Regions from separate parts of the Staphylococcus muscae genome, predicted to be linked through region 1. Evidence: riboswitches for the same ligand, from Rfam matches in the RefSeq annotation. Region 1 holds a riboswitch; each other region holds the start of a gene.
The links. Region 1 has a riboswitch for S-adenosylmethionine ahead of C7J88_RS04960 (M20 family metallopeptidase). Riboswitches for the same ligand answer to the same signal wherever they lie in the genome.
Positions count from the first base shown of each region.

Region 2: linked by a shared signal. The riboswitch ahead of metX (homoserine O-acetyltransferase MetX) and the one ahead of C7J88_RS04960 (M20 family metallopeptidase) in region 1 are both predicted to bind S-adenosylmethionine.
Region 3: linked by a shared signal. The riboswitch ahead of C7J88_RS09850 (methionine ABC transporter ATP-binding protein) and the one ahead of C7J88_RS04960 (M20 family metallopeptidase) in region 1 are both predicted to bind S-adenosylmethionine.
Region 4: linked by a shared signal. The riboswitch ahead of metK (methionine adenosyltransferase) and the one ahead of C7J88_RS04960 (M20 family metallopeptidase) in region 1 are both predicted to bind S-adenosylmethionine.

Region 1 is NZ_CP027848.1:992,778-1,001,001, forward strand. Features, by position in the region: gene C7J88_RS04940 (BCCT family transporter) at 77-1,669, shown strand; gene coaW (type II pantothenate kinase) at 1,849-2,646, shown strand; gene C7J88_RS04950 (DUF2750 domain-containing protein) at 2,703-3,374, opposite strand; gene ldmS (L-aspartate--L-methionine ligase LdmS) at 3,819-5,015, opposite strand; gene C7J88_RS04960 (M20 family metallopeptidase) at 5,012-6,193, opposite strand; SAM riboswitch class I at 6,290-6,394, opposite strand; gene C7J88_RS04965 (S-ribosylhomocysteine lyase) at 6,632-7,099, shown strand; gene C7J88_RS04970 (DoxX family protein) at 7,146-7,499, opposite strand; gene C7J88_RS04975 (pyrimidine-nucleoside phosphorylase) at 7,519-8,224, opposite strand, start outside.
Region 2 is NZ_CP027848.1:1,462,512-1,470,735, forward strand. Features, by position in the region: gene serS (serine--tRNA ligase) at 1-692, shown strand, start outside; gene C7J88_RS07270 (AzlC family ABC transporter permease) at 962-1,654, shown strand; gene C7J88_RS07275 (AzlD domain-containing protein) at 1,651-1,980, shown strand; SAM riboswitch class I at 2,036-2,138, shown strand; gene metX (homoserine O-acetyltransferase MetX) at 2,209-3,174, shown strand; gene C7J88_RS07285 (DUF2232 domain-containing protein) at 3,374-4,288, shown strand; gene C7J88_RS07290 (DHH family phosphoesterase) at 4,300-6,267, shown strand; gene rplI (50S ribosomal protein L9) at 6,264-6,710, shown strand; gene dnaB (replicative DNA helicase) at 6,820-8,220, shown strand.
Region 3 is NZ_CP027848.1:1,979,640-1,987,863, forward strand. Features, by position in the region: gene C7J88_RS09800 (AraC family transcriptional regulator) at 1-688, shown strand, start outside; gene C7J88_RS09805 (hypothetical protein) at 721-888, shown strand; gene C7J88_RS09810 (Ohr family peroxiredoxin) at 1,021-1,440, opposite strand; gene C7J88_RS09815 (D-2-hydroxyacid dehydrogenase) at 1,575-2,579, shown strand; gene aroD (type I 3-dehydroquinate dehydratase) at 2,598-3,308, shown strand; gene C7J88_RS09825 (nitroreductase family protein) at 3,374-3,922, shown strand; gene C7J88_RS09830 (thioredoxin family protein) at 3,977-4,300, opposite strand; gene C7J88_RS09835 (arsenate reductase family protein) at 4,493-4,846, shown strand; gene gcvH (glycine cleavage system protein GcvH) at 4,916-5,296, shown strand; gene C7J88_RS09845 (thioredoxin family protein) at 5,434-5,763, shown strand; SAM riboswitch class I at 5,791-5,899, shown strand; gene C7J88_RS09850 (methionine ABC transporter ATP-binding protein) at 5,994-7,022, shown strand; gene C7J88_RS09855 (methionine ABC transporter permease) at 7,015-7,710, shown strand; gene C7J88_RS09860 (MetQ/NlpA family ABC transporter substrate-binding protein) at 7,734-8,224, shown strand, end outside.
Region 4 is NZ_CP027848.1:745,645-753,868, forward strand. Features, by position in the region: gene C7J88_RS03560 (transaldolase) at 1-159, opposite strand, end outside; gene C7J88_RS03565 (hypothetical protein) at 329-631, shown strand; gene crcB (fluoride efflux transporter CrcB) at 653-1,018, shown strand; gene C7J88_RS03575 (fluoride efflux transporter FluC) at 1,015-1,365, shown strand; gene C7J88_RS03580 (nuclease-related domain-containing protein) at 1,411-2,322, opposite strand; gene metK (methionine adenosyltransferase) at 2,376-3,578, opposite strand; SAM riboswitch class I at 3,690-3,796, opposite strand; gene pckA (phosphoenolpyruvate carboxykinase (ATP)) at 4,055-5,635, shown strand; gene C7J88_RS03595 (alpha/beta hydrolase family protein) at 5,718-6,488, opposite strand; gene ytkD (RNA deprotection pyrophosphohydrolase) at 6,469-6,939, opposite strand; gene yidD (membrane protein insertion efficiency factor YidD) at 7,001-7,237, shown strand; gene menC (o-succinylbenzoate synthase) at 7,228-8,220, opposite strand; gene menE (o-succinylbenzoate--CoA ligase) at 8,223-8,224, opposite strand, start outside.

The DNA.
Region 1 (8,224 bases):
CATCATATGTCAGTTTTTTAGATAACGTCTCGGTCCAAGCTTCTATATCAATTTGACTTTTTCGAAAGGGGATATTATGAATCAACCATTATCAAAAAAGAAAAAGCATCGTAATATTGTTTATACTGTCGCTTTCTCTATCATCTTGTTTTTAACGCTCATAGCTGCTGTTTTCCCAAAAGGTTTTGGTAACTATGCGCAACACGTTTATGATTTTTTGGCCATTAATTTTGGCTGGCTTTTCCTAATTATCGTATTTGTTTTAGATATATTTTTAATTTTTCTTGCTACATCACGTTACGGTCGTTTTAAATTAGGACCAGACGATGAAGAACCAGAATTTTCATTTATATCATGGATTGGAATGTTATTCTCAGCAGGTCTTGGCGTAGGGATCGTCTTCTGGGGCGTTGCCGAACCACTTACCCACTACTTACATTCACCATTTCCTAACAGTGTGAAAGGAGAATCCGTTGAATCAGCACGATTAGCTATGGGGTACACATTCTTCCACTGGGGAATCTCTCAATGGTCGATTTTTGCGATGAGTGGTCTCATCGTTGCCTACTTCCAATTTCGAAAACAGCGTGACGGTCTCATTTCAACTGCAATGGAACCCGTCTTCGGTGAAACATACCGACGTCCATTTCGAAATGGAATTGATATCCTTGCGATTATCGCAACAGTAATGGGGATTGCAACATCAATCGGTCTTGGTATCCTTCAAATCGCAGGTGGCTTGAATCATGTCTTTCATATTCCTAACAATACAATCACGTTGATTGTCATTACTTTACTTATGACAGGCATTTTTCTCAGTTCTGCACTCACAGGTATTGAACGTGGCGTGAAATGGTTGAGTAATCTAAACATCATCATTGGTGCTGCGTTGCTCATATTCATATTCATTTTCGGTGACTTACGATTTATTGTTGAAACATTTACTGTATCTATTGGAGACTATATCTCTCATTTTGTAACGTATAGCTTGCGTATTGATCCATACTCAGGTGACAACAGTTGGATTCAACAATGGACTGTTTTCTATTGGGCATGGGTGATATCTTGGTCTCCATTCATCGGTGGTTTCGTCGCTCGTGTCTCTCGTGGCCGTACGATACGTGAATTCGTAGTGGGCGTTCTCATTATTCCACCATTAATTTCATTTACTTGGATTGCTGGTTTTGGTGGAACAGCTATTAACTGGGCTTTACACAAAAACTCAGATATCGCACAAGTTGTCGATAAAGATTATACAGTTGCACTTTTTGAATTGTTACGTAACTTCCCATTGTATGAAGTAACAAGTGCCTTAGCGATTATTTTAATTTTTACATTCATTGTGACAAGTGCCGACTCTACAACACATATCGTATCAGGCATGGCAACAGGCGGTGTGGAAAACCCGAAACGCAAGCACAAGCTTGTATGGGGACTTTTAATTGGCGGTATTTCTCTTGCGTTGACAGTTGCAGGTGGCTTAACAAGTCTACAAACGGCTTCTGTTGTCACAGGTTTACCTTTCTCGATTATTCTATTGCTGATGATTTTCTCATTGATGCGGGCTTTACACCGTGAACCGACTGAGCATTTCAAAATGACACATATTGATGATGAAAAAGACTTTTCTAAGACAATTGAAGAACGCGAGAAAAATGATGAAATGTAATCCATTGTACAATGGCATGTCAGCCACCTACTTTTTCATTTGTTTAGACGTCGAAAATATTATCTCAACTACACTATCATAAGATTGTAAAAAACAATTTTTCCAATCATAGATACTGTCCTTTTACATTAAATTCATTTAATATGTATATGTAAATATAAATGAAGAGGTGACGCTTAATGCGAATCGGTATTGATGCGGGTGGGACATTGATCAAAATGGTCATTGAACAAGATGGCCAGCGTAACTATCAAACGTATCTATCTACACAACTAGAAGAAGTTGCAGCATGGCTCAATGACCAACCATGCGAAGATATCCATATCACAGGTGGTAAGGCAAAAATGTTAAATGACCTACTCAACTGTGAAACGCAGTCTTATATTGAGTTTGATGCTGCTGCAAAAGGCATTCAAATCTTACTGAAAGAGCAAGGAACACAACTAGATCGCTACATTTTCTCAAACGTAGGAACAGGAACATCAATTCACCTATCTGATAGTTCAGGTCAACAACGTGTTGGTGGTATTGGAACAGGTGGAGGCATGATTCGAGGCCTTGGGTACCTTCTTACCGAAATTGATGACTACGAAACATTAACAAATCTTGCTCAAAATGGAAATCGTGACATTATCGATTTAAAAGTAAAACATATTTATAAAAATGATACGCCCCCTATTTCAGGCGAATTGACTGCCGCAAACTTCGGACACGTCCTTCATAACTTGGATAAAACTTTTACAGATGCCGATAAGCTTGCCTCTGTCATGGGTGTAGTTGGTGAGAGTGTAACAACAGTATCTATTCATGTGGCACGTGAACATCACGCTGAAGATGTCGTATATATCGGCTCTTCATTCCATAACAACCCATTATTACAACAAGTTGTTACGGACTATACGATTTTACGTGGTTTCAAACCGCACTACTTAGACAACGGCGCTTTTTCAGGTGCATTAGGAACACTTTATCTCTAACTAAAAAAGTGGGAAAACATACCTTTCGTTAGGTAGTTCTCCCACTTTTTTATTCATTAAAATGTTAATTCATTCGCTAATTTCTGAGCGGACACAATTGTCCCAACAACGCCCGGTTTCACATCGATAGCTACGTAACGATTATCATCACGTAATTCATCCAGCCACTCTGCGAAAACTTCACCTTCAACATCAATGAGTTCAAATGCATCAAAGTCTTCTTCCGCTACTTTCTCAGCACGCTTACTCAAACTCCATACCGGCATGAAGTGAGATTGTTCAAAGTTATCATTCTCGTCATAAACCACTGCAAAATGCTTCATTCCTTTTTGCGTCAAACCGTAGACCGTGTCTGACTTAGCAACATCTTGAACAAACTCACGTACACGAATGTTGTCCAAATCTGTCATAATTTCATTCATTGCTTCAACGATCTTAATCTCGTGTCCAGCTGCTTTATCCGTCACATTCACTAGCGCTTCGTCATCATCGTCGAACATATCATCTAATTCATAAGTTGCAAAACGATCAATATCCATTGTGATAATCTTATCGTAAGCAACATCAAATGTCTCTAAATACTCTGTTGCAAATGTCTCACGTGTCCAAAAACAGAAATAAGGACGATCTCGATACATGTGCTTGACAATCTTTTTGTCTTTGACTGCAATAAAAAATTGCTCGTTCGTTAAAATATCTTTATAAAAACGTTCACTTTTATAAGACATGCTATAACCCTCCACTTGTTGGTTCTCTTCATCGACTATAAATGACACCGATGATTCCGTCAATGCTTGATGTCATCCAATAATCCAATCTTTTGGGAGACTAGAAGATACTTGAATAAACGTCATATTGACAATCCCTAATTAGTTAGACTATAACATACTTTAGACATATAACATAGATACGAGGTTGTGAAAGGAGCGTTTAGGAATTGAGCAGAACCCGAGCAATGTGTAAAATCGCTTTTTGATTTTATGAAATTGCGAAGTTCTGTCGATAGTCCTGCTCCTTGAACACTGACAATACGAGGTTGTGAAAGGAGCGTTTAGGAATTGAGCAGAACCCGAGCAATGTGTAAAATCGCTTTTTGATTTTATGAAATTGCGAAGTTCTGTCGATAGTCCTGCTCCTTGAACACTGACAATACGAGGTTGTGAAAGGAGCGTTTAGGAATTGAGTCCTGCTTCTTCAATGAATTGCTGTTCATATGCTTCAATCTCCGCTTCGCTATCCGCATGCCAAATACAACCAAATCGTGAATCAACATGTTTTTCTGTATACCAATCTCCATCGTAATATGACAATGGGAAAAGAACGCCTTTCTCAACAAATGTTTTAATAGCATCGTAGAAACGTTCATTGTTCCCTTTCGCCACATAACTATAAAACTTGTGATAGTCTCCTTCTAAGTTGTCAGCAAGTAATAACATACTTGTAGATCCGTTTTGTCGATAGTTTAAGTCAATCGCATAGACATGACCTTCTGCATCTTCTAACAGGTCGAATCCTGCTACACCAATAAAACCTTCTTCAACTGCTCTTTCCATCAATGCCCGACCTGCATCTATGACCGTCTGAGGGACGTGTTGGGCATTGACGTTACCTTGATAAAAGCCATATTCATTAGTTAATTGCTTTGCTGCTCCAAGATAAAGAATACCTTTATCTGGATGTTTCGCAAACTGCACACAATAGTTATCCACGACATCAATACACTGTTCAATAATTAATGTATCCGTCGCTGCTTCCGCTTTCTTCACACGGGCAATTGCTTGCTCTAGTTCTTTTTGTGTATAACAAATCATCACACCATAGCCACCTGCTGTTGGCAAGTCATCGCCCGGTTTGATAACGACAGGTAATTCCCAACGGCGTACAGCTTGTTCAAATTCGTTAAACGGCACCACTTCTCGCTTCGGCAAATACTTGCCATCTGTCCAGTCCGGTATTTTGGATTTATTGTTCAAATCAATAAATGTTTGCTTATTCATTGCATACTTGTCAGCAGAGACAATGTCATCACCATGCACATATTGGAAATAAATTTTTCGGTCTTCTTCTAATGTCAAACGTTGTAATAGTGACTCATATGAAGATTGATCTTTAAAATAATATAAATTATCAGGAATACGACGATGAATTAACGCAAATAGTTGTGCTAACTTATCTGTCACACTTGCTTCATGTACAATTACGGGCATATCTGCTATCAGTAATTCTCTCGCAGATAAAAAGTTAGATTGATGTTCATCTGGTTCTAACCAAGGATTCGACACATATGAAGGTCGAGATGAATATACGACATCATTTGAATACAACTCAGCCATTGTTAAATAAGACTGAGTATTTTTTACATCGGTCATAATAAATGCTCCCTTAATAATTGATGTTCCTGTTGTATCTTCTCAAGCTGTGCTGGATCTTGAATTAATTTTGCGCCCATCAACGCAATAATTTTCGCCCCTTTAATTAGCGCCTTGTCTCCCATTGGACTTGCTGCTGCTTCTCTAAAACGATGTGTATGCCCTACTAAGCTTCTTGGGCCAATTTTCACATGTGGATGAATCGTTGGTACAACGTGACTAACATTACCTGTATCTGTTGAACCAAATCCAAAGTCATCATGACTGACTTCTTCACCAAGTTCCGTTGCATATTTCTCAAAGAGGTCATCTAACAATGGGGATTTAATAAATTCGTTTACACCATTTTGAATCGGTCCAAATTCATAGTTACAGCCCGTTTGTAATGCTGCCCCTTTGGCAATATCATGCACTCGTTCAGTGAGAACATCCAGTGATTTTCGTGTTGTCCCTCTCGTGTAAAAACGCGCATGTGTAAAGTCAGGAATAATATTCGCTGCTTTCCCACCATCTAAAATCACACCATGTACACGTTCAGACGATTGAATGTGTTGACGTAACTGTGCAACACCATTGAAAAAACTTAGCATTGCATCAAGTGCGTTACGTGCTTCATACGCATTTTCCGAAGCGTGTGCACTACGTCCAAAAAACTTAATATCTAACACGTCAACTGCAAGGGTATGAATCGTTGGATATGTTTCATTACCCGGATGAATCATCAATGCGACATCAACATCTATAAGCCCTTCTTTCACATAAGATGCTTTTGCAGAGCCATTTTCGCCACCTTCTTCTGCCGGACAACCGTATACGATAACGGTACCGCCAATCTCGTCCACAACTTGTTTTAATGCCACACCAGCTAATACACTGGCTGTTCCAATGATATTGTGTCCACAAGCATGTCCAAGTCCAGGTAAGGCATCATACTCAGCCAAAAAACCAATTCTAGGGCCTGGTTTATCAGATTGATAAGTTGCAATAAAGCCTGTCGCATGACCTGCAATATCACGTATCACTTCAAAATCATGCTGCTTTAAATGATCGATTAATAATCGTGATGCGAATAATTCCTCATTCCCTAATTCAGGGCGCTCATGTATTTGATGACTCATGTCCAAATAGTTCAGCCTATGATTATCTATATAGTCTAGGATCTGTTGTTTTACTGTTATCAATATAAAAGCTCCTTTCAAAAAAATATCAACCTTGTACGAGCGCTACATTTATCAAGTGCGATATGTACAAAGTTGATAATATCTTGTCCATGTCATTTATCTGTCAGCTAACTTGCTGTTGGATTTAGCACCTTTATCGTCACCGATGAGGTTGCAGGGCTTCACAGGGCCAATTCCCTCCACCACTCTTGATAAATTATATTTAATTATTACTTATTCTATCGGATTTACGATTATTTGTCATGTCATTTTTTCAATATTTTCTAAAATCTTTATAAAAGACGTATTTATATCTATCTAACAACAGGTACTTTGCATCATATATTTTATTGCTTTCAAATATATACCCACATCGTCAAAATTCAAATCATGCCCCTGTTAGTTTCTTCTGAATATGATAAAATAACGATAAACTATAAAGGAGGCGTTATCACAATGCCAAAAATGAATGTTGAAAGTTTTAACTTAGACCATACTAAAGTTGTTGCTCCTTATATCCGCTTAGCTGGTAAAATGACTGGGAACAATGGTGACGAAATCCACAAATACGATATTCGTTTTAAACAACCAAACAAAGAGCACATGGAGATGCCTGGGCTCCACTCATTAGAACACTTGATGGCCGAAAATATTCGTAACCATTCAGACAAAGTGGTAGATTTAAGCCCTATGGGATGCCAAACTGGTTTTTACGTCTCATTTATCAATCACGACGATTATGAAGATGTATTAAACATCATTGAAAAAACGGTACAAGACGTTCTAGATGCAACGGAAGTACCAGCATGCAACGAAGTACAATGTGGTTGGGCTGCTTCTCACTCATTAGAAGGTGCAAAAGAAATTGCACAAGCCTTTTTAGATAAGCGTAATCAATGGCACGATGTCTTCGGTGAAGGATAAGTTGAAAACAAAAACACGGATGCAAATGCACCCGTGTTTTTTGTTATTATAATTTTCGTATCCATGCCATTAAAACAAATTGTAATGGCAGTCGGCCGTATAAAACGGATTGTGGTAACTCTTTATCACCCAGTGGTAGTTTATGACGTGCCATATAAATATTCGCTGGAAGTACTGCCCATAAAAATGCAATGATTGCATGTTTAAACCAGTAGCCAGGTTTTCTTATGGCTAAACCAATACCAAAGATGAGTTCCATAACACCCGTTATCCAAACAATCTCCTTTTTAAACGGTAAATAATGCGGAACAATATTGCGGAAATTACGCTCTCTCTTGAAGTGTAAATATCCTGCACCTATAAATAAGATTGCCAACAATTGTCGACCGATCCACTTCATTGCATTCAATCCTTTACAATTATTTCGTAATAACTTCGTGAATTAATGTAGGTGTTTCTCCACGATTACTAATTGTAATATTATCATATAATTTTTCTTTCACTTGTTCAACATCTTCTTGGTTTGCATAAATTGTTAACAATGACTCGCCTTCTTCAACTTTGTCACCGACTTTTTTATTTAATACAAGACCAACAGCTAAGTCGATTGTATCTTCCTTCGTTTGACGTCCTGCACCTAACATCATAGATGCAATACCAATTTCATTTGCAATCATTTCAGATACAACACCAGATTGTTTTGCTGGTAATTCAAATGTGTATTTCGCAGTTGGTAACTTAGATGGATCATCTACAACAGATGCATCCCCACCTTGATTGCTCAAGAACACTTTGAATTTTTCAAGTGCTTTACCGTTATCAATGACACCTTTTAACAACTCACGTGCTTCATCTAAAGTCTCAGCTTTTTCAGCTAATACAACCATTTGAGAACCAAGTGTTAAAACTAATTCTGTTAAGTCTTCTGGACCTTCACCTTTCAATGTGTCGATTGCTTCCTTCAACTCAAGTGCATTACCAATCGCACGACCAAGTGGTTGGCTCATATCAGAAATAATCGCCATTGTGTTACGTCCAACTTGGTTACCAATTTTCACCATTGCATTTGCCAATTGTTCAGCATCTTCAACTGTTTTCATGAATGCACCGTTACCTGTCTTAACA
Region 2 (8,224 bases), 470 kb from region 1:
CACAACTTGTAAACCGTCACTCAATGTATGGAACAGGCCAACTTCCTAAATTTGAAGAAGACTTATTCAAAGTTGAAAAAGAAGGTCTTTACACAATCCCAACGGCAGAAGTACCATTAACAAACTACTACCGTGAAGAAGTGATTCAACCGGGTGTGTTACCTGAAAAATTCACAGGACAATCTGCATGTTTCAGAAGTGAAGCAGGATCTGCTGGTCGCGATACACGTGGCTTAATTCGTCTTCACCAATTCGAAAAAGTTGAAATGGTACGCATTGAAAAACCTGAAGATTCTTGGAATGCATTAGAAGAAATGACTGGTAACGCAGAAGCGATTCTTGAAGAATTAGGCTTACCATACCGTCGTGTGATTTTATGTACTGGAGACATCGGATTCGGTTCAAGTAAAACTTACGACTTAGAAGTATGGTTACCAAGTTACAATGACTATAAAGAAATCAGCTCTTGCTCAAACTGCGTTGATTTCCAAGCACGTCGTGCAAACATCCGCTTCAAACGTGATAAAGATGCAAAACCTGAATATGTACACACATTAAACGGTTCTGGTTTAGCAGTAGGTCGTACATTTGCAGCTATCGTTGAAAACTATCAAAATGAAGATGGTTCTATCACAATCCCAGAAGCACTTGTACCATTCATGGGCGGACAAACAGTTATTGAACCAAAATAATTATCGGTACCAATATTTACTCTCTAAATTAATATAGATACATGAAGACCTTTTGAAGTGAATTCTCTCTCACTTTGAAAGGTCTTTTTTTGATATTAAGACATCCTTCTGACTAATATTGTCAGAAAATTTAGTAACAAAAAACATTGCTTTAACAACGTTTTTAGACATCGGTATGTGTGCGTGCGCTGTGAAGGGTGTCTAATGATGTGGATTTTGAATTTAATTTGTAATACAATAAATTTAATTTTGATGAAGGGGGTCACATCATGGCATATCAGACATTCAGACAAGGTATCAAAGATTGTATTCCCACCTTGCTTGGATACGCAGGTATTGGCTTTTCATTCGGTGTCGTAGGGATAACATCTGGGTTCAATTTATTTGAAATCGCCTTACTATCTATCTTAATTTATGCTGGCGCAGCACAATTCATCGTGATTGCTTTGATGGTTGTTCATACGCCTGTATGGGTTATCGTTCTTACCACGTTGATTGTTAACAGCCGAATGTTTTTGTTGAGCATGACGTTAGCACCTTCCTTCAAGCAGGAGACATTATGGCATCGTATAGGAATCGGTACCTTGTTGACGGATGAGACATTCGGGGTAGCAATTACTCCATACTCAAAAGGGGAGACGATTGGTCGTAACTGGATGTATGGTTTGAACATTACAGCATATCTCTTTTGGGTTTTTACGACAATTCTTGGTGGCGCACTCGGTGACTTTGTGAGTCGGCCAGAAATGCTCGGTCTTGATTATGCCATATTAGCGATGTTCGTTTTCTTGGCAGCAGCACAATTAGAAGGCGTACAGAAGTCTAAGATACGCCTATACTTGCTGCTTATCTTCGTCGTTATCGTATTAATGCTCGTATTAAGTCTATTTATGCCGTCTTATCTGGCTATTATGATTGCATCGATATTGACAGCGACATTAGGGATGGTGATGGAACAATGACATTTTATTTCTTAATTGCAGTCGTCTTATCAGGCGTTGTGACATTATTTGTACGTGTCTTACCATTAGTGATGATTTCCCGGATCGAATTCTCTGAGAAATTCATTAAATGGTTATCTTTTATTCCAATCACGTTATTTACAGCGCTTGTCGTTGATGGGTTGATCAAACAAGAGAGTGGTGTGTTTGGTTATGCTATCAATTGGACGTTTCTCATTGCGCTTGTTCCGACGATATGGATTGCCCTGCGCACACGGAGTTTGACAATAACAGTATTGGTGGGGATGGTGGCAGTGGCGTTATTGAGACTTACAATGGTCCCTTGATGTTGTTTTATAGATAAAAATAGTGTATCATAACACTTAATTTAAATATGCTGAAAACTTATTGAGAGAAGCTGAGGGATTTGGCCCGCTGACGCTTCAGCAACCACTTATATACGAGAACGGTGCTACAACCAACGATTGCGGTCGGATAATAAGTCATCCTATATAGATAAGACTGTATCGTTGTTGGCTCAATGATACAGTTTTTTACTTTTAGGAGGGCGTGCAATGAGCAACTATACCGTAGATACATTACATTTAGGAACATTCACAACAGAATCAGGCGAAACAATTCAAGATTTACAACTGCGCTATGAATATGTCGGTTACAAAGGGCAGCCATTGGTTCTCGTTTGTCATGCTTTAACGGGCAACCACCTAACTTATGGTACAGATGAACAGCCAGGATGGTGGCGTGAAATTATCGATGGTGGATATATGCCGTTTCACGACTATCAGTTTTTAACATTTAACGTCATAGGCAGTCCGTTTGGATCAAGCTCACGTGCTAATGACAGTAAGTTTCCAGAGCACTTAACGATGCGTGATATCGTTAGAGCAATCGAACTTGGTGTGAAGGCACTCGGCTATACAGAAATTGATATTCTGATCGGTGCATCTCTCGGTGGTATGCAGGTGATGGAGTTGTTATACAATCGACAGTTTCACGTGAAAAAGGCTGTGATTCTTGCAGCAACTGCGAAGACGTCTTCGTATAGCCGTGCATTTAACGAAATTGCACGTCAGGCAATACATTTAGGAGGAACAGAAGGATTGAGTATTGCACGACAGCTTGGTTTCTTGACTTACCGTTCTTCTAAAAGTTATGAGTCAAGATTCACGCCGGATGAAGTGGTTGCTTATCAAAAATATCAAGGAGACAAGTTCAAGTCATCCTTCGACTTAGAGAGTTATTTGACACTGCTGGACGTCTTAGATAGTCATGATATTTATCGTGGGAGAGATGATGTGAGCGCAGTATTTCGCATGCTCGACACGAAAGTTTTAACAATAGGTTTCGTGGATGACTTGCTATATCCAGATGATCAAGTTGAAGCGGTCGGCCAACATTTTCGTTATCATCGTCATTTCTTTGTCCCTGACAATGTTGGACATGATGGCTTCTTGCTAAACTTTAATGATTGGGCACCTTATCTCTATCATTTCTTAAAAGTTTCCCGTTTTCGTCGCTAGGCTTAGACGGATATCTTACATTTTGTTATAATCAAAGGAATGAAGAAGAGAAGGGGTAAAATTTTGAATGCACATAGATGCAACAAGACATAGACGCCTCATTCTATTCGTATTTTGTCAGCGTCATATCAATCCAAGTCATTGTATTCGTATGGCAAAGTTTGTAAAATAAGCGATAAAGAAATAAATTAGTTTGGAAGTGGCGTTATTGTTTTCAAAAATACAGTTTAAGCCAATGTTGCTATGTACACTTGCATGGCTGTTGGTCATCTTAGTAATAGACTTTTTACCCGCATTAGGATTGATTGTCGCACTGTTCGCAACACTCCCGGGTATTATATTATGGCATCGCTCAATCCATTCGTTCGGATTTAGTGTCTTTATTACATTCATCTTTGCAACATTAACAGGAAGTGTTTTGTTAATGAGCTTTATGATGATTGTGTTCGTAATGAGTGCACTGATTGGACGTTTGTTACAACAGCGTGCCTCTAAAGAACGCATCTTGTATATGACAACATTGGTATCTAGTGTATTAACATTAGGTGTGATGATGTTTTTACAAAGTATTCGACAATTACCTTATGCACATGAAATGTTAGAACCTTATCAAGCCATCGTAGATCAAGCAGCTGCAATGCAAGATGTAGATGAAGCATCCAAAGAAGTGTTGAATGCGTCAGTACAACAACTTGCGATACAGATGCCAGGTTTGATCGTTATTACATTAGCGCTTTTCATGTTTTTAACACTTGTTATCATTTGCCCTATTTTGCGCAAGTTCAAGATTGCAACACCGGTATTTAGACCGCTCTTTTTATGGCAGATGGGTCGTTCGATTTTTATTATTTATGCGATCGCATTATTGGTAGGCATGACAACTGAACCTGCAACGACAATGAATAGTATCAGTGTGAATTTTCAAGTTGTACTCGGCTTTTTACTCGTTATTCAAGGTTTGAGTTTTATCCATTATGTATGTGTGATGAACCGTCTACATATTAGTTTGACGATTGTGTTTGTCATGTTAGGTATTGTATTTTATCCTTTAACACGCTTAATTGGATTGTTAGATATAGGTTTGAATTTAAAAGGTATGATTAAAAAACGATAAGAGGTGACAAAATGAATCGTCATGCTATAAAGAAGGCACTGGTCATCCCGTTTGTATTGATGACGCTTGCTGCTATGATAAGCGTTGGTGTATTGGTCCTTTTTAACAAGATGACCGCACTCGTGTTGGCATTAGTGTTGTTCGTTGTGCTTATCATTTGTGCAGTACTTCTGAAACGTATGTATCAACATTTTGATCGCTACATTGATCAGTTGAGCGGCAAGATTTCAGTTGGAAGTGATAGAGCGGTCAAAACGATGCCAATGGGATTGATTGTATTAGACGATGCAGAACAAATTGAATGGGTCAATCCGTTTATGTCAGAACGTATTGAACGCAACGTGATTTCAGATCCAATCAATGAAGTGTACCCAAATATTTTGAAGCGATTAGAAAAAGCGAAAGAAATTGAATATGAAGATGGTCCATACGCATATCGTGTGAAATATTCAGAAGAAGAGAAAATACTTTACTTCCTTGATATGACAGAAGAAAGTGAAATTCGACAAGAATATGAAGATCAACAGCCGATTATTGCAACGTTGTTTTTGGATAACTACGATGAAATTACACAAAATATGAATGATACGCAGCGTTCGGAGATTAACGCTATGGTGACACGTGTCATCAGCCGTTGGGCACAAACACATAATGTTTACTTCAAACGTTATAGCTCGGATCAATTCGTTGCGTATTTAAATAGACGTATTTTACGTGAGATTGAGGAGAGTAAGTTCGATATTTTAAGTCAATTGCGTGAGAAGAGTAGTGGTTATCGTGCACAACTGACATTCAGTATCGGTGTTGGGGAAGGCTCAGAAAACTTAATCGATCTCGGAGAACTTTCACAATCTGGACTCGACTTAGCGTTAGGTCGTGGTGGCGATCAAGTAGCGATTAAAAATATCAATGGTAACGTTCGTTTCTACGGTGGTAAGACTGACCCGATGGAAAAACGGACGCGCGTTCGTGCACGTGTTATCTCACATGCGCTGAAAGATATCTTGCTTGAAGGTGACAAAGTGATTGTGATGGGACATAAGCGCCCAGACTTAGATGCGATTGGTGCAGCAATAGGTGTCACACGCTTTGCGATGATGAATAACTTGGATGCGTATGTTGTGCTGAATGATTCAGATATTGATCCAACACTCCAACGTGTGATGGATGAAATCAATGAAAAGCCAGAGCTGAAAGAACGTTTCATTACATCTGATGAAGCGTGGGATATGATGACATCTAGAACGACTTTAGTAGTAGTTGATACACATAAACCAGAAATGGTGATTGATGAGAATATTTTAAATAAAGCGAACCGTAAAGTTGTGATTGACCACCATCGTCGTGGTGACAGCTTTATCTCGAATCCATTACTCGTATACATGGAGCCTTATGCAAGTTCTACGGCTGAACTTGTTACAGAGTTACTTGAATATCAACCGACAGAGCAACGTTTGACACGACTCGAGTCGACTGTTATGTATGCAGGTATTATTGTCGATACACGTAATTTCACGTTGCGTACAGGATCACGGACATTTGATGCAGCAAGCTACTTGCGTGCACACGGTGCTGATACGATTCTGACACAGCATTTCTTAAAAGATGATATTGAAACATACATCAACCGTTCAGAGTTAATTCGTACGGTAGATTTACAAGATAACGGCATTGCGATTGCACACGGTGCAGATGACAAAATCTATCACCCTGTAACAGTTGCCCAGGCGGCAGATGAATTGTTGAGCTTGGACGGCGTGGAGGCATCGTATGTCGTTGCACGCCGAGAGCAGGACTTAGTTGGAATGTCTGCACGTTCACTGGGTGGATTTAACGTTCAGTTAACGATGGAAGCGCTCGGTGGTGGCGGACATCTTACAAATGCAGCAACGCAGATGAAAGATGTAACGGTAGAAGCAGCAATTGAACAGCTGAAAACAGCAATTGCGGAACAAATAGATAGGAGTGACGAATCATGAAAGTAATTTTTACACAAGACGTAAAAGGTAAAGGCAAAAAAGGCGAAATTAAAGATGTACCAGTCGGCTATGCGAATAACTTCTTAATCAAAAACGGTTATGCAGTTGAAGCGACACCGGGTAACTTAAAACAACTTGAACAAAAAAATAAACGCATTGAAAAAGAAAAACAACAAGAATTTGAAGATGCGAAAGCGTTAAAAGAAAAGCTCGAAACACTTGAAGTAGAAGTGAAGGCAAAATCAGGTGAAGGCGGCAAATTATTCGGTTCAATCAGTACGAAACAAATCGCTGAAGCATTGAACAAACAACACGGTATCAAGCTAGACAAACGCAAAATGGACTTACCGAATGGTATCCATGCGTTAGGATATACAAATGTACCTGTGAAGTTACACAAAGATGTAGATGGTACAATTCGTGTTCATACAGTAGAACAATAAGAGCGTGATGGAGCGTGTTAGAGGCTGGGGCATAATGAACATGTTCCAGCCTTAATATATCAACCAGTCGATAGAGCGAAGTGCAATATAGTTAAAGGAGGCTGATGGCATGGAGGGTATGTTTGACCATAATCAAATGCCACATAGTCATGAAGCGGAACAATCTGTATTAGGTGCGATATTTTTAGATCCAGAACTCATCTCAACGACACAAGAGATTTTAATGCCAGAATCTTTTTATCGTGCGCCGCATCAACATATTTTCCGTGCCATGATGCATTTAAACGAAGACGGCAATGACATCGATATCGTAACAGTGTTAGATCGCTTAACACAAGACGGTGTTGTCAATGAAGCGGGTGGTGCACAATATTTAGCAGAGATTACATCGAGTGTGCCGACAACACGAAATATCGAATATTATACAAATGTCGTTTTCAAACACGCAATGAAGCGTAAATTAATTCATACAGCGGATAGCATCGCAAGTGATGGTTATAATGATGAATTAGATTTAGATACAATTTTAAATGATGCAGAACGACGTATTTTAGAACTGTCCACAACACGTGAAAGTGATGGTTTCAAAGATATTCGTGATGTATTAAGTCAAGTATATGAAAATGCGGAAGAACTCGATCAAAATAGTGGTCAAACACCGGGGATTCCAACAGGTTATCGTGATCTTGATCAAATGACAGCGGGCTTTAACCGTAATGATTTGATTATTTTAGCAGCCCGTCCATCAGTAGGTAAGACTGCCTTTGCACTGAATATTGCACAAAAAGTGGCGACGCACGAAGACAATTATACAGTCGGTATCTTCTCGCTTGAGATGGGCGCTGATCAGTTAGCGACACGTATGATATGTAGCTCAGGAAATGTCGACTCGAATCGTCTGAGAACTGGGACGATGACAGAGGAAGACTGGAGTCGCTTCACGGTAGCTGTCGGTAAGTTATCGAGAACAAAGATTTTTATTGATGATACACCGGGTATTCGCATTACAGATATTCGTTCAAAATGTCGACGTTTAAAGCAAGAGCATGGACTTGATATGATCGTAATTGACTACTTACAATTGATTCAAGGAAGCGGATCTCGTGCTTCGGATAACCGTCAACAAGAAGTCTCTGAGATTTCACGTATGCTCAAGGCAATTGCACGTGAACTAGAATGTCCAGTTATCGCACTCAGTCAGCTATCACGTGGTGTAGAACAACGACAAGATAAGCGACCGATGATGAGTGATATTCGTGAATCAGGATCAATTGAGCAAGATGCCGATATCGTTGCCTTCTTATACCGTGATGATTATTATAATCGTGGAGACAATGATGAAGACGGTGATGATTCAAGTTTTGAACCGCAAACGAATGATGAAAATGGTGAAATTGAAATTATTATCGCCAAGCAGCGTAACGGTCCAACTGGTACTGTAAAACTGCATTTCATGAAACAATACAATAAATTTACAGATATTGATTATGCACATGCAGAAATGGCATAAAAAA
Region 3 (8,224 bases), 990 kb from region 1:
CATCATTATTTATTATGTTCTGTCTGGGGAAGTGCGTATTAAACAGGGGAAAGAAATAAAAATGTACGCACAAGATGCATTCTTTTTTGTAAAACCATTTTCACCACCGATTATTTTAAATAGTGATGGAGAGGTTTTAGAGTTAATGATTGATAAAAGAAGCTTCAATCGATACTCATTATTAAATTCAGAAAAAATTTATCAAAAAGAGCACCATATCCAAGATATTGATGCTGCAATTAAAGGTGAAATACTGCATGTCATGAATGCACAATCTGAACCGACATTATTTAATTCAGATTTACATATGATACGTTTGATTAATTATATCGACTTAGCAGGTTATATCGATAATGTTGCCAATGTGAATAATGAATTGGTTATCAATGTGTTGCATTATGTGAATGCACATTATAAAAGTGAATTGTCAGTAAACAAAATTGCGGAACATTTTTATGTGAACACAAGTTACTTATCTAGAGTTTTTTCAGAAACATTAAATATATCTCTACTTAATTATATTCGTAAAATTAAAATGTATAGTATCGCTATTGATATTATTAGCTTAAAAACAGACCAGAATATTTGGCAAGATTATGGGTTTAAAACATATGAATCCTATTTGAAAAATTTTAAAAAGACGTTTGATTTAACACCTTCTGAATTTCTAAAAAACCCTCCATTTTAACTTTAACTATAAATTGGATAAGGAGGAATTTTATGAAGGAATGGATAAAAACTTTTTTCAGCACATTCATTGTCGGTGTTGGTTTGATATTAGTGGTGAAACTGATTGGCTATGTGCCACCTAATCCACGTATATTTAATGTAGTTGATCATCTCACCTTTACACATTTTTTGAAAACCGCATTTATGATAATTGGCTAATGATTGCATTTCTGTTTGCCTTACTCGTAACAGTATTAGATATGACTTCTGATAAAGTTAAAAATAAATAGTTTATAAAAAATGGGTATACTGATCTTAAGATGATCGGTATACCCGTTTTTTAAACTGTAATTATTCTACGACTTCTACGCTTAAAGCGACATCAACGTTTCCGTTAATTGCTTTTGAATAAGGGCAGAATTCATGTGCTTGTTGTAAAGATTTTTCTGCGTCTTCTTGACTCATATTTTTAACTTTTGCGTGGATATCTACTTCAAGTTTTGGACTTTCAGCTTCAGCATCGTCTACTAAACGAACTGTAATTGCCACAACCGGTTCTGCATTACGGAATTTGTTGCGTTTTAGAATTAGGTCGAACGCACCGTTGAAGCATGATGCGTAGCCTGCAGCAAATAATTGTTCAGGATTTGTTGAGTCTGTATCAGTATTATCTGGTGGTGTGATTTGTAAGTCTAAAGCTTTATCGTCAGTTTGAACAGTACCTTTACGGCCACCTGTGTTAGTTGCAGTTGTTTCATAAATAATTGACATAATTGATGCCTCCTTCAAATGTTCTTTCATTATACTATCGATCCAATGTGATTCAAATAATTTAGCTTTTCAAATTAGGAAATATACGATATAGTAATTTTATTCTGAAAAAACTGATAATTAAGGGTGATGTTATGAAGAAGATTAAAGTATTTGATGTCAGAGTGGATGAGCAAGCGGCGTTGAAACAATGGATTGATAACCATGAAGATGAAGTAGAAGTTGTATTAACAGAAGATAGTCTAGAAGGGGAACATCTTTCACAACTTGATGATGTTGATGGTATTACAATTTCTCAAACAACAACGTTTGATCCAAATCATTTCAAAGTACTTTCAGACAACGGTATTTATCATATTGCACAACGTTCTGCTGGATTTGATATGTATGATTTACCAGCAGCGAATGAAGCTGGCATAAAAATTTCTAACGTTCCAAGTTATTCACCACAATCCATTGCTGAGTTTGCTGTGACAAGAACATTGGCATTGGTACGCCATACCGATCGTATTGATAGAAATGTTGCTGTTCAAGACTTTACATGGGATTTAGATGTACAAGGTCGTACGATTGAGTCACTCAAAGTCGGTGTGCTTGGGACAGGACGTATCGGCAGTCGTGTTGCAAAGATTTTCAACGGTTTTGGAGCCAAAGTGTTTGCATATGACTTGGCACCGAATCCAGACCTTGAAAATGTTCTCACTTACGTTGATTCTCTGGAAGCGTTAGTGAAAGATATCGATGTATTGACGTTACATATTCCGGGTTCACCTGAGAATAAGTATGTCGTCAATGAGTCTGTGTTAAACCAAGCAAAGCAAGGATTACTCGTGATTAATACAGCGCGTGGGATTGTATTAGATACAGATGCGTTAATTCGCAAGTTAGATGATGGAACGGTCGCTGCAGCAGCACTTGATACGTATGAAAATGAAGGCCCTTATTTCAAAAATGACTGGACGAATCAACCTTTAGAAGATCCAGTATTAAGTCACTTGTTAGAGCGAGATGACGTATTAATCTCACCGCATGTCGCATTCTATACAGACGAAGCAGTACAAAACTTAGTTGATATCTCACTGGATGACGTATTATCATATATTAAGACTCAGACAGCAGATCATATTGTCAATCCATAGATAGAAAAGGTGAATGAAGTGAAATCTCAAATAGTTGCTAGTCTCATGCCAAAATCACAGCGATTAACGATACAAGATTTAGAAAGAGTCGCTGAAAATATGATGTATTTTCACATTTTAGAACTGCGCATTGATGCTATACCGGAGTGTGATGTTGAGACGGTTAGACAAATGATCATAGCACTCAAAGATATGGGTGGATCATTTCAAATACTTGTCACGTATCGTACTAAGTCTCAAGGTGGAGCGGGTAGCTTGGATGAGATAGCATATCAGCAATTGTTAATTGATTTGAGTGAGATTCCTCAAATTGATTGGATAGATGTAGAATGGACACCTGAAGTGAATCGCATGGAGGCTTGCCGTAAAATTTTGTCACACGGTGCAATGATTGTGGCTTCATATCATAATTTTAATGAAACACCATCTGTTGATGTGATGAAAAAAACATATTTTCATTTATCTCAAATGGGTGCAAGTCATTTGAAAATTGCAGTGATGCCACAAAGTAGAGAAGACGTTCTTCGTGTATTACAAGTTGTTGCAGAAGCGAGTGATGCACTCACACAATGGGTAACAGGCATCTCTATGTCTCATTTAGGACTCATTACGCGCACAGCACAATCTACCTTTGGCGGCTGTTTATCATTTGGCGCACTGGACGAAGCAGTTGCCCCCGGTCAAATCTCGGTAAAACAACTCTTTGAAACGGTTAAGCTATACGATTGATTAGTTGCTTAAAATTGCGTATAATTGATAATAATTATCAATAAATCTATAAGGGGTAGATAGAGATGGAACTTCAAGACGCTATAAAAAATCGTAGAAGTATCAAGAAGTTCAAACATGATATGCATATCGATGAAGCGGCAGTACACCAAGCAATTATCGATGCTGCAGATGCACCGAATCATGGTATGCGTGAACCGTGGCGTACAGTTTATGTTCCGAAGCATAAACTTGGTGAGATGAGTCGAGAAATTTCTCGTTATGCATTTCCTAGAGAACCTGAAAAGCAACAGAGTCATTATGATGCGGTGACGAACCTTGGTGGATTCGTCGCATTGATTATGAAGTGTGATGCACGTCAGCGTGAAGAAAATGAAAATTATCTTGCTGTTGGTGCATTTGCACAGAATTTATTATTGTTGCTTTATGAACAAGGTATTGGTACATGTTGGAAAACACCACAATATATTTTTAATCCAAAAGTGCGTCAATCATTCGGCGTTTTGCCTGATGAGCGTCTCGTAGGCTTCATCTATTTAACAGATCTCAAAGAAGAAGATAAGATGAAGAAGTGTGAAAGAAAAAATAGAGGTCTCATAACGAATTATATTTAAAAATAACGCATATGAAATGGATGTGTCCGTTTCATATGCGTTATTTTAATGCATCTATTTACCGAAGCTCTCAGCTAAAAATGACTCAACTTGTTCAGGTGATTTTGCGTTTGCAGAATGTAAGTGGTGAAGTTTCTCGCCGTTTTGGAAGATTAGGATACTTGGAATACCCATTACTTCATATTTTGTAGCAGCTTCTTCTACTTCATCACGATCCACAACGTACCATGTGTAGTCGTTATATTTTTCAACAATTGGATCAATCCACATATCCATTACTTTACAATCTGGACACCAGCCTGCCTCAAATTTAATGATGACTGGTTCCGCACTTTGGATGACTTCGTTGAATTGTGTCATATCTTTAATTGCTTGCATGAAAATGCCTCCTCTTATTCTTTCGTAACGTCATTATATCGAAATTGTAAGTGGAAGTCATTCAAATTGCAATGTGTATGTGACCGACATAAGTATGTTTTGTGCAATGTAGCTGAACAAAATTTTATAAAAAAGAGCAATATTTTTAAATGTTTGTTATATTTAAGTTATATGATTACTGGAGGTATGTATATGATCAAGTTTTATCAATATAAAAATTGTACAACATGCAAAAAAGCAGCTAAATTTTTAACGGAACAAGGTGTGAGCTTTGAACCGATTGATATTATTCAGCATAACCCAACAAAAGAAGAATTTGAAAATATTGTTGCATCAACAGGTATAGAAGTGAAAAAATTGTTCAATACGCACGGTGCAAAATATCGTGAATTAAACTTAAAAGATAAACTGGCAGATATGTCTGATGATGAAAAATTGACATTATTAGCAACAGACGGCATGCTCGTAAAACGCCCATTAGCTGTTTCTGGAGATAAAATTACAGTTGGATTCAAAGAAGAAACGTATCGTGATACGTGGCTTTAAGAAAATAGTTGATAGAAAGTCTGCAATGTGTCAGAATAAATATAACATTAACAATTGGAGGGGATTCAAGTGGCAGTGCCAAGTAATTTAAAGTATTCAAAAGAACATGAATGGGTAAAAGTAGAAGGTAATACAGCAATCATCGGTATTACAGACTTCGCACAAAATGAATTAGGCGATATCGTATTCGTTGAACTTCCTGAAGTTGACGATGAAGTATCAGAAGGCGATACATTCGGTAGCGTAGAATCTGTAAAAACAGTTTCTGAACTATACTCTCCTGTTTCAGGAAAAGTTGTTGAAGTGAATGAAAACTTAGAAGACGAGCCAGAAGCTGTCAACGAATCACCATACGAAAATGCATGGATGGTTAAAGTAGAATTATCAGACGAAAGTGAGTTAGATGCATTATTAGATGCAGCTGCTTACGAAGAAATGATCGGTGAATAATACGTAAAAATCTCGAGATGAAGCTGTGATTTGCAGTTTCATTTCGAGATTTTTTGTGCATGAAGCCGATATAGTAGCATATCTTTGTATAAGGTGCTACGCTCAACCTAGAATAATAAGGTAAAGGGTTGTACGAAATGACACAGAATGATGCACAAGATGAGATGTTAACAAAACATTTCGATAAAGAAATACATCTCATTTTCGGTTACACAACGATGTGTGGAACTTGTAAAGTGTCTGAACACATGTTGGACATTGTAAATGATATTTTGCAGTTACCAATGACAAAAATAAATTTAAATTATTACCCAGAATTTAATCAAGAAAATAAAATTATGTCAGTTCCTGTCTTGTTGATTATGCGCAAGAATCAAGAGATTGAGAGACTATATGCTTTTCAGTCGGTATCTTTTTTGTTGGAAAAAATAAAAAAAGTTATTGACGAATCTCGATTGCAATGGTAAGATTTAAACAATTCAATATTCAGAAAACTCTTATCCAGAGTGGTGGAGGGATGTGCCCTTTGAAGCCCGGCAACCGTCTAGTTATAGAAATGGTGCCAAGTCACATAAAGTTGTAAGCAACTTTTGAAGATGAGAGAAAGGTATTTTTAACACATTGCCTTCTCTTTCATTTAAAAAAGAGAAGGCAATTTTTATTTGGCGTAAGAGATGCTAGCACAAGGAGGAGCAATATGATTGAGCTGAAAAATATTGTAAAAAAATACGAGAGCAAATCCAAATCTGTCACGGCAGTCGACCACGTCAATCTTAACATTGACAAGGGGACGATTTATGGGATTATTGGATTCTCTGGGGCAGGTAAAAGTACGTTAGTAAGACTATTCAACTACTTGGAAACACCGACTTCGGGCGATGTCATCATTGGTGGTGACAATATCGGTCAACTGAGTAAACAAGCATTGCGTCAGAAAAGGCAAAAAGTGAGCATGATTTTCCAACATTTCAACCTGCTTTGGTCGAGAACTGTTTTGGAAAATATTAAATTCCCACTTGAAATTGCAGGTGTTCCGAAAGCTGAAGCAACTGAAAAAGCCAAGTCATTGGTTGCACGTGTTGGTTTAGCCGGTCGAGAACACGCATATCCATCAGAGTTATCAGGTGGACAAAAGCAACGTGTTGGGATTGCAAGAGCGCTTGCCAATGATCCAGAAGTATTGTTGTGTGATGAAGCGACAAGTGCGCTAGATCCACAAACAACGGATGAAATTTTAGATTTACTGTTGCAGTTAAAGAAAGAACAGAATCTTACAATCATCATCATCACACATGAGATGCACGTCATTCGTCGTGTCTGTGATGAAGTAGCTGTGATGGAAAACGGACGTGTCATTGAAGAAGGTAAAGTATCAGATGTATTTGAAAATCCACAACATCAAGTGACACGTCGTTTTGTACAAGAAGATTTACAGCCAGAGCAAGATTTTGAAGGCATCGTCAATACTTTGGAACTCGGTCAAAATGACAAAGTTGTCAAGTTAACATTCTCAGGTGAAAATACGACACAGCCTATCGTTTCATATATTGCTCGAAAACATAATGCCACTGTGAATATTTTGGAAGGCAATATCAAGCAAGCAAAATCGGGTGCAGCAGGATTTTTACTCCTACATATCCCGGCGATAGCACAGGAAGACTTTAATCATTTACAACATGATTTAGAGTTGCAAAACATTCTAGTTGAGGTGATTAAACATGGGTAAGAGTTTTAGCGAAATCTTGAATGAAATGATTACAATGCCAAATATTCGTTGGCCAGAGGTTTGGATTGCAACATACGAAACACTTTATATGACTGTAATTTCAACTGTATTTTCATTTGTTTTAGGTTTGATTCTAGGCGTTATTTTATTCTTAACATCTAAGAGTAAGTCGAAGGTTGGACGTGTTTTTTATAGCATCGTATCATTCTTTGTCAACTTATTCCGTGCTATTCCATTTATCATTTTAATCTTACTTTTAATTCCATTTACAAGCTTGATTCTCGGAACGATCAGTGGGCCAACAGGTGCATTACCAGCGTTAATCATCGGTGCGTCACCATTCTATGGTCGACTTGTTGAAATTGCACTGAAAGAAATTGACAAAGGTGTTATTGAAGCAGCACGTTCAATGGGTTCAAATACTTGGACAGTTATTTTGAAAGTATTAATTCCAGAATCATTACCCGCATTGATTTCAGGTATTACTGTAACAGCCATCGCATTGGTTGGTTCAACAGCGGTTGCCGGAGTTATCGGCGCAGGTGGATTAGGTAACTTAGCATACTTAACAGGATTCACACGTAACCAAAATGATGTCATTTTAGTTTCAACGATTTTAATCTTGATCATCGTTTTTGTAATTCAATTCTTAGGGGATTGGTTTACAAATAAAATAGATAAACGATAATTTACAAAAAGGAGCATATCATTATGAAAAGAATTTTATCCATTGCATTAGTTCTTGTTTTAGCAGTAGCACTTGTTGCATGTGGTAACAAAGAAGACAAAAATGATAAGAAAGTTGTTGTAGGTGCATCTCCAGCACCTCATGCAGAAATCCTTGAAGAAGCTAAACCATTATTAAAAGATAAAGGTTATGACTTAGAGGTAAAAGTAATCAATGACTACACAACACCTAACAAATTGTTAGATGCAGGTGAAATCGATGCAAATTTCTTCCAACATACACCATATTTAGAAACTGAAAAGAAAGACAAAAAATACAAAATTGAATCAGTAGGTAATGTTCACTTAGAACCAATGGCTGTCTATTCTCAAAAATATAAAAGCTTAAAAGACTTACCAGATGGCGCAGAAGTTTTCGTTTCTAACAACCCAGCTGAACAAGGTCGTTTCCTTAAATTCTTCGTGGATGAAGGATTAATCAAAATCAAAGATGGTGTTAAGATTCAAGACGCTAC
Region 4 (8,224 bases), 250 kb from region 1:
TACTACATCTTGAGCGAAGGCTTTATAGTCTTTGACGCCAGCTTTAGCCATTAAGCTTGGATTCGTTGTAAATCCATCAACTTCCTTATTTTGATATGCTTGCTTCATTTGTTCAATATCTGCACCATCTGCAAATACTTGTACGTTTAATTTCGTCATAAATGTGCCTCCTAGTGATTCTACATTATATTTATATTAAAGTTATACCATTTTTCTATTCATAAAGGCTATTGTTAAGCTTTAATTCCACACGAAATATAGAAATGGTGCTTTATTCTTAGTCATTAAATATGCTATTATTACAAGCGATAATAAAGGAGGCAGTTACATGTCTAAATCGAAAAAATATTTTTACTTAACCGTGATATTCATCATGATAAGTTTTTACTTCAATACACAGAACCCAATACTCAATCATCAATTCGACTCAATCGTTAAAATCATTATTGCAAGTAGTGTCATAAATGCAATCATACTCATTATTGCCATCCAATTTGCAGACAAATCAGTGAAATATTTACCCGAAAAGAAAAGCTGGATTCATCGTGCAGCGAAAAGCTTACCTTGGATACTACTCATCGTTTTAATCTTTCATCTGATCACTGCAATCCGAACTTTTGGCATTATTTAACGTAAGAGGAGCGATAAGCATTTGAAATATTTCATTATTTTTGTTGGTGGGAGTTTAGGTGCGTTATTGAGATATGGTCTTTCCTTTCTCCCACATTTCCATGAATTGCCAGTTGGAACATTTACCGCCAATCTTTTAGGTGCTTTTTTAATGGGATTTATAACTGCCTTAACGACAAACTTTTTCTCTAAGTATCCTTCCATTAAAAAAGGTGTCACTACCGGTTTCATCGGTGCTTTTACAACCTTTTCAACCTTTCAATATGAATTGAATGCATTTTTTGAGTCACAATCGTGGTATTTATTAATAACCTACGCCTTGCTCAGTTATATTGGCGGAATTTTATGTTGCTTTGCGGGATATCGATTCGGGGTGAGACAACAATGACAATCATGATGGTTCTTCTTGGCGGTGGCATTGGTGCAACATTGCGTGCAATCATAACGGATATCATCCAGCGAGTTCATCAGCCATCATTCCCTATCGCAACCGCAATCATCAATCTTATCGGAAGTTGTTTCATCGGTATACTCGGTGGCATAGTCATATCAGTCTCACCTTCTTACACTCTTTTTGTAACAGGAATACTTGGTGGCTTCACCACATTTTCAACTGTTCAACTCGAACTTGTACAATTAATGGAACAACGTCAATCCTCAACTTTCATCGGTTATAGTCTTTTACAGTATGTCGGCTGTTTTATGAGTTGTTTTATTGGAACACTTATCATTTAAACATAAAAAACCTGTATGCTTTTATTACGCATACAGGTTTTTATATTAGTTATATGATTCAATTTCTTCCATAATTGCTTGTAATTCGTTTACATCATATTGAATGCGACCATGGAATACATATTTATTGAAGAATTCATCAAGTTGTTCCGGTCCAACAAGTACTTTCGTCGTGCTTTGTGGCGCATAGCTTGATAATGTCACATCTCCATCTTGTTTCGGATTGAAGTACAAGATTGGAGTTGGCGTATATTTATTGTTTAGTTGACGTTGTAACTTCTCTGCTACTGCTTCTAGATGTTCGATTTGCTCAGAATAATCAACAATAGAAAGTTTGCGATCGTTATCTTCACTCTCATCAAGCACGATTGTTTGTGGTGTTGTTTCATCAAGTTGTAGTGTTTTGAATACTTGCTCCATCATTGGATTGTCCACAAATTGATTGCGACTAATACCTTGATACACATGTCCTTTTAACAGTTGTGAATCGATAATGTACAACCCTGTACGTGTTAATACTAAATGACTGATACGTGTAATATTATCTAAATCATTTGTAGGCATAAAAATGTTCGCCATAATGTGCATATCTTCTGGTCGGATTCGCTTTTCTCTAACGAGTCGTTCACGAATACCAATCAAACGCATATCAGTCACATACTCACTATTGTTTTTCGAGAACACTTTTAGTGCGTCAATTTCTCTGTCTTTTGAAGCAACCATCGTTTCATAATCTTCTTTGTGTTTCGTTTCTACTTTTTTCTTTTCAATTCTTACTTTTTCAAGTGCTTCATGATGTGACTGTGTTAATTTCTCTTCTTTTTCTTTATATTGTGTTTCAATTCTTTGTTGTGCTTTCTTTTTGCGATTCAGAGCAACTAAAAACAAAATAAAACAAATAACTGCAATCCCTACGGCAACATACAAGCCTATTTCCATTGGGCCAAACTGTGTCATTTTTAAAATCCTTCCTTTTGTTTACATTTATACGATACGCTATAAAGTAATTATTATGCTGTATACGCTTGAACTGCGTCTTTCAATACGTCTACTTTATCTGTTTTCTCCCATGGCAATTCGACATCCGTACGTCCAAAATGTCCGTACGCTGCTGTTTGTTTATAAATTGGACGTTGTAAGTCTAACATTTGGATGATACCGGCTGGTCTCAAGTCGAAGTGCGAACGCACTGCTTGAATCAATGACTCTTCAGATACAGTACCCGTTCCAAACGTATCAATAGCGATGGATACCGGCTGTGCAACACCAATCGCATATGCTAATTGAACTTCGCACTTATCAGCAAATCCAGCTGCAACAATGTTTTTGGCAACATAGCGTGCCGCATAAGCTGCTGAACGGTCAACTTTAGTTGGGTCCTTACCAGAGAATGCACCCCCACCATGTCGAGCGTATCCACCATATGTGTCAACGATAATTTTTCTACCTGTCAGACCTGCATCACCTTGTGGTCCACCGATAACAAATCGACCTGTTGGATTGATGAAAAATTTTGTTTCAGCATCTAATAACGCCTGAGGTACTACTGGATAGATAACATATTCTTTAATGTCTCGTTGGATTTGATCAAGTGCTACTTCTTCATGATGTTGTGATGAAATAACAATCGTATCGATTCGTTTTGGTTGATCATTCTCATCATATTCAACAGTTACTTGTACTTTTCCATCTGGACGTAAATAGTCTAATGTGCCATCCTTTCTAACATCTGTCAGACGTTTCGCTAATTTATGTGACAAATCAATTGGCAGTGGCATAAACGATGCCGTCTCATTTGTTGCGTAACCAAACATAAGCCCTTGGTCACCTGCACCAATATTTAATACTTCGTCATTCGATGCGTCTCGATATTCTAACGCACGGTCTACACCTTGTGCAATATCAGGAGATTGCTCATCTATCGCAGTTAATACAGACATTGTTTTATAATCGTAGCCATACTTAGCGCGTGTGTAACCAATCTGTTTAACTGTTTCACGTACTACTTTAGGAATATCAACATATGTCGACGTTGATATTTCCCCTGCGATAAGTGCCATACCTGTTGTTACTGTTGTTTCACAAGCAACACGTGCATGACTATCTCCCTTTAGAATTTCATCAAGTATTGCATCTGAAATCTGGTCAGCAATCTTATCCGGATGACCTTCAGTAACAGATTCTGAAGTAAATAATCGTTTATTATTTGTCATAATATGCTCCTTTAAAAATAGATTACGAACACTCTCTTTATCTGAGCTCAAATAAAAAGAGCCTTTCACCACTACGGCACATACATAGAGTGAAGGCTCAACGTCCATTCGCTCTTATCGTTCAGGCTATCGCCTGCAAACGGTTTGGCACCTTTCTTCGCTAAAAGAGGTTGCTGGGTTTCATTGGGTCCATGTCCCTCCACCACTCAGGATAAGAGAATCCGTTGCTTTTATATTACATAAATTTTAATCATGTGTCAATTTCACAAATCTATTTGAATATAGAATTACAATAATAATGAAAGCGCCGTCAAAAAGCGATGATTCTCGCTAAATATAAACAAAAATCCACTATAAAATTACTCAAAAACATGTGACATTTTTTTGGATTTTTTGTGGGGATTATTAGCTAAATATGTTATACTCTTTAATTGTAAAGGCTTACATTAAAGAAGAAACTATTGGAGGGATTCATCATGTCATTTGATACAAGTGCACTGAATGCATTGATTGACAAGCCTACTTCTCATCTGCAGCTTACAAAAACTGAACTCTACAACAAAATTTTGAGTCGTGGCGAGGCTGAATTAACAGAACTTGGAGCAATTAACGCAAAAACTGGGGAATATACGGGGCGTTCTCCAAAAGATAAGTATATCGTTAATAATCCACAAGTCATCGATGACATCGACTGGGGTACTGTAAACCAACCTATTTCTGAAGACAAGTTTTTAAATCTATACCATCAAGTATTAGAGTATTTAGATGCAAAAGACGAAGTGTTCGTATTTAATGGCTATGCTGGAAGCGACAAAGATTCCCAACTAAAATTAACAGTTGTGAATGAATTTGCATGGCATAACCTTTTCGCACAAAATATGTTTATTCGTCCACATTCTAAGAGCGAAGCAGAAAAAATCAAAGCAGACTTCACAATTATCTCTGCACCGACATTTAAAGCAGATCCTGAAAAAGATGGTACACGTTCTGAAACATTCGTCATCGTGTCATTTAAACATAAAACTGTACTGATTGGTGGTACAGAATATGCTGGAGAAATGAAAAAATCTATCTTCTCTGTGATGAACTACCTACTCCCTAAACGAGATATTATGAGTATGCACTGTTCAGCTAACGTAGGACGCAAAGGTGATGTTGCATTATTCTTCGGTTTATCTGGTACTGGTAAAACAACATTATCAGCTGATCCTGACCGTAAGTTAATTGGTGATGACGAACACGGTTGGAACGAAAATGGGGTATTTAACATTGAAGGTGGTTGTTACGCAAAGGCGATCAACTTATCCGCTGAAAAAGAACCACAAATTTTCGATGCCATCCGTTACGGTACGGTACTAGAAAACCTTGTTGTGGATGAACATGGTTACATTGACTTTGATGATAATAAATATACAGAAAATACACGTGCAGCATATCCTATCGAACATATTGATAATATCGTTGTACCATCAAAAGCATCACATCCAAACACAATTATTTTCTTAACGGCCGATGCATTCGGTGTATTACCACCTATTTCTAAGTTGAGTAAGGATCAAGCAATGTATCACTTCCTAAGTGGTTTCACTTCTAAGCTTGCAGGTACTGAACGTGGTATTACAGAACCGCAACCATCATTCTCAACTTGCTTCGGTGCACCATTCTTGCCATTGAATGCGAAAGTATACGCTGACTTACTTGGTGACTTAATCGACAAACACGAAGTAGATGTATACTTAGTGAACACAGGTTGGACTGGTGGTGTATACGGTAAGGGCAACCGTATCGAATTGAAATACACACGTAAAATGGTAAACAGTGCCATCAACGGTTCACTGAAAAATAGTACATTTGAAGAAGATGAAATATTTGGTTTAAGTATTCCAACTGAAATTGAAGGCGTACCAACAACAATTCTACAACCTAAAAACGCATGGCATGATAAAGATGCCTATGACAAACAAGCAACTGACTTGATTGAACGTTTCCGTGAAAACTTCAAAAAATTTGGCGAAGAAACACAACAATTACAACAAACTGGTGGTTTCAAAGGCTAAATAAAAAGGGGCTGGGACATAATTCCCAGCTCTTCCCAAAAAAAGGTCTAATTTGGTGTTTTCCAACACCAAATTAGACCTTTTATTTATTTCGTTCTACTTCGTCCATCCAACTATGTATTCGTTGAAGTACCTCAGATAACGCTTTGGGACGTGGTATGTGACCTTCTCCCATCTGATAGAACGTATCATAGCGGACTTGTTTGGCTTCCAAATGTTTGGCTAAGTGATAGGCTTGATGAATGCCTACTTGTTCATCTAAACCACCATGTACAATCAAAATTGGCGGTGCGGTATGGTCAATCATACTCAGTGCATCTCGTTGTTGATAGGCTTCTGGTAGCTTTTTAGGATGACCTACCATCCGACGTAACATACCTCTCAAATCAACACGTTCTTCATACATGAGATGCATGTCAGAGACACCACCCCAAATGATATAACTTGCTGCTTGCACAGCTTGGAACGTCAATAATCCTTGGATCCCACCACGAGAAAAACCAATCAGATGAACAGGGACATTGGGGTACATCTTTTTGAGTATCTCTACACCAGCAATAACATCTTGTAAGTCGTCACCTGCAAACGCATCTCGTCCTTGACTGCCATTGTTCCCACGATAATAAGGCCCAAATACAAGTGTAGATGTATTCGTAAACTGCAACATTCGACCTAACCGTACTCTCCCCACTTGTCCTTTACCACCACGTAGGTAGACTACAATTCGTTCAACAGAATGTTTCGGAGTAACAAGTAAACCACGTACAGTTATACCTGCTGCATCATATCGTACTTCATCGACTTGATGTGTTCCAAGATCTGCTGGCATCCGTTTATAACTGATAAAATCCAAGCGATACCATCCTTTCTACACAAGCTAAAATCGCCTTGTCAGATAGTAAAATACTCCTCTTATCTTCAGGGATATCTTCAATTTTCGACACTATCATTGGCCCATTCGTCTCTAAATAGTCCGATTTTCCTTCAATATTATCCACAATGACTACGTAGACATCTTTTTTGAATGGCATAGTCTCCGTATGAACCGTATATTGTGCAATGTAATATGTTGTTTCTATCGTTGCCCCCGTCTCTTCATACAACTCTCGTTTCAAGGCATCTATCGTTGTTTCCCCCGCTTCACATTTGCCACCAGGAAACTCAATTCCACGTTGTCGATGATCTGTCATTAACAATCGGTTTTGATATATAGGCAGTGCTAACACATGGTCGCCATCTGCAACGTCATGATGTGCACGAAAACTTAAAGTCACCCGTTGTTGAGCTGCATCTATAAACTCCAAAATCCACTCCCCCTTTATTCTATGTTACAATATTTCTAATCATTTACACGGAGGTATATGCATGAAAAAAATATTCATCAAATGTATTCGTTTTTATCAGCGGTTTATATCACCATTGACACCACCATCATGTCGCTTTTATCCGACATGTTCAAATTATGCTATCGAAGCGATACAAGTACACGGCGCCATCAAAGGGAGTTGGTTAGCCATTAACCGAATCTTGAGATGTCATCCATTTCATAAAGGCGGCTTTGATCCCGTTCCTTTTAAAAAAAAGAAACACCATCATAAATAACGCTGTAATTTCGACATATCGATAACAGGTGGTTTGAATCGTAATCGCCCTTTGATTATCTGACCTGATTGCTCCACAATGTCATCCGTAAAATAATACCCGCATGGTGTGACATCACCAGCGTAATCACCATAACGACTGGCTAGAGCTGTGAAATATCGGCTCAAGCCACATTCATACATACCTCCGATAACAACTGTAATACCTTGATTATGTAAAGTGTCTATCAATGATAAAGCACGGTCAATACCACCTACTCTAAATGGCTTAATTACAATGACACGCACATGATTACACTGTACAGCTTGAACAATCGCTTGTTCATCTGTCGCATGCTCATCAATTGCAATCGGGGGCATATTTCCGAGTTCTTTCTCTTTTAGTAACTCTGGAAACGGCTCTTCTATATATGCCAAATTATAATTTGCCAATTGATTTAGCAAAGGGATATCTCTGTCACTGAGTGTTTGATTCGCATCCGTTGTAATCGGAATATCAGGATACATAGCCGTTAACAATTTTACTTGTTCAACAATATCACAGTTCCACTTAATTTTGATACGTTCTGCATGATCTATGCGCAAAAATCGTTTTTGCATATCACCATTTACAGTCACTGTCATAGGTACTTCGAACGACGGCAAATCATGAAACATTTGATATAACGCCATCATCACCGTCGCACGTGCTGCCGGCGTGTCATTTAACTTATCCGCCATTCTTTGTGCTTCAGAAAAGTCATGTATCTCATGCCCTTCCACACATTTGAACCAGCTTTCTAACGTGCGCTTCACCGTTTCTATCGTTTCATAATGATACCAATCTGTCTCAAACGCATTGCATTCGCCAAACCATTCTGTCCCAGACTCATCTATCAAACCGATAAATAAAGTTTTTCGCACATTCATTGTTATTTTCGGCGTTTGAATTTTATGTTTAAAAGTTGGTGTATATTCATAAAAATGTAACTCCGATAATTTCATCGTT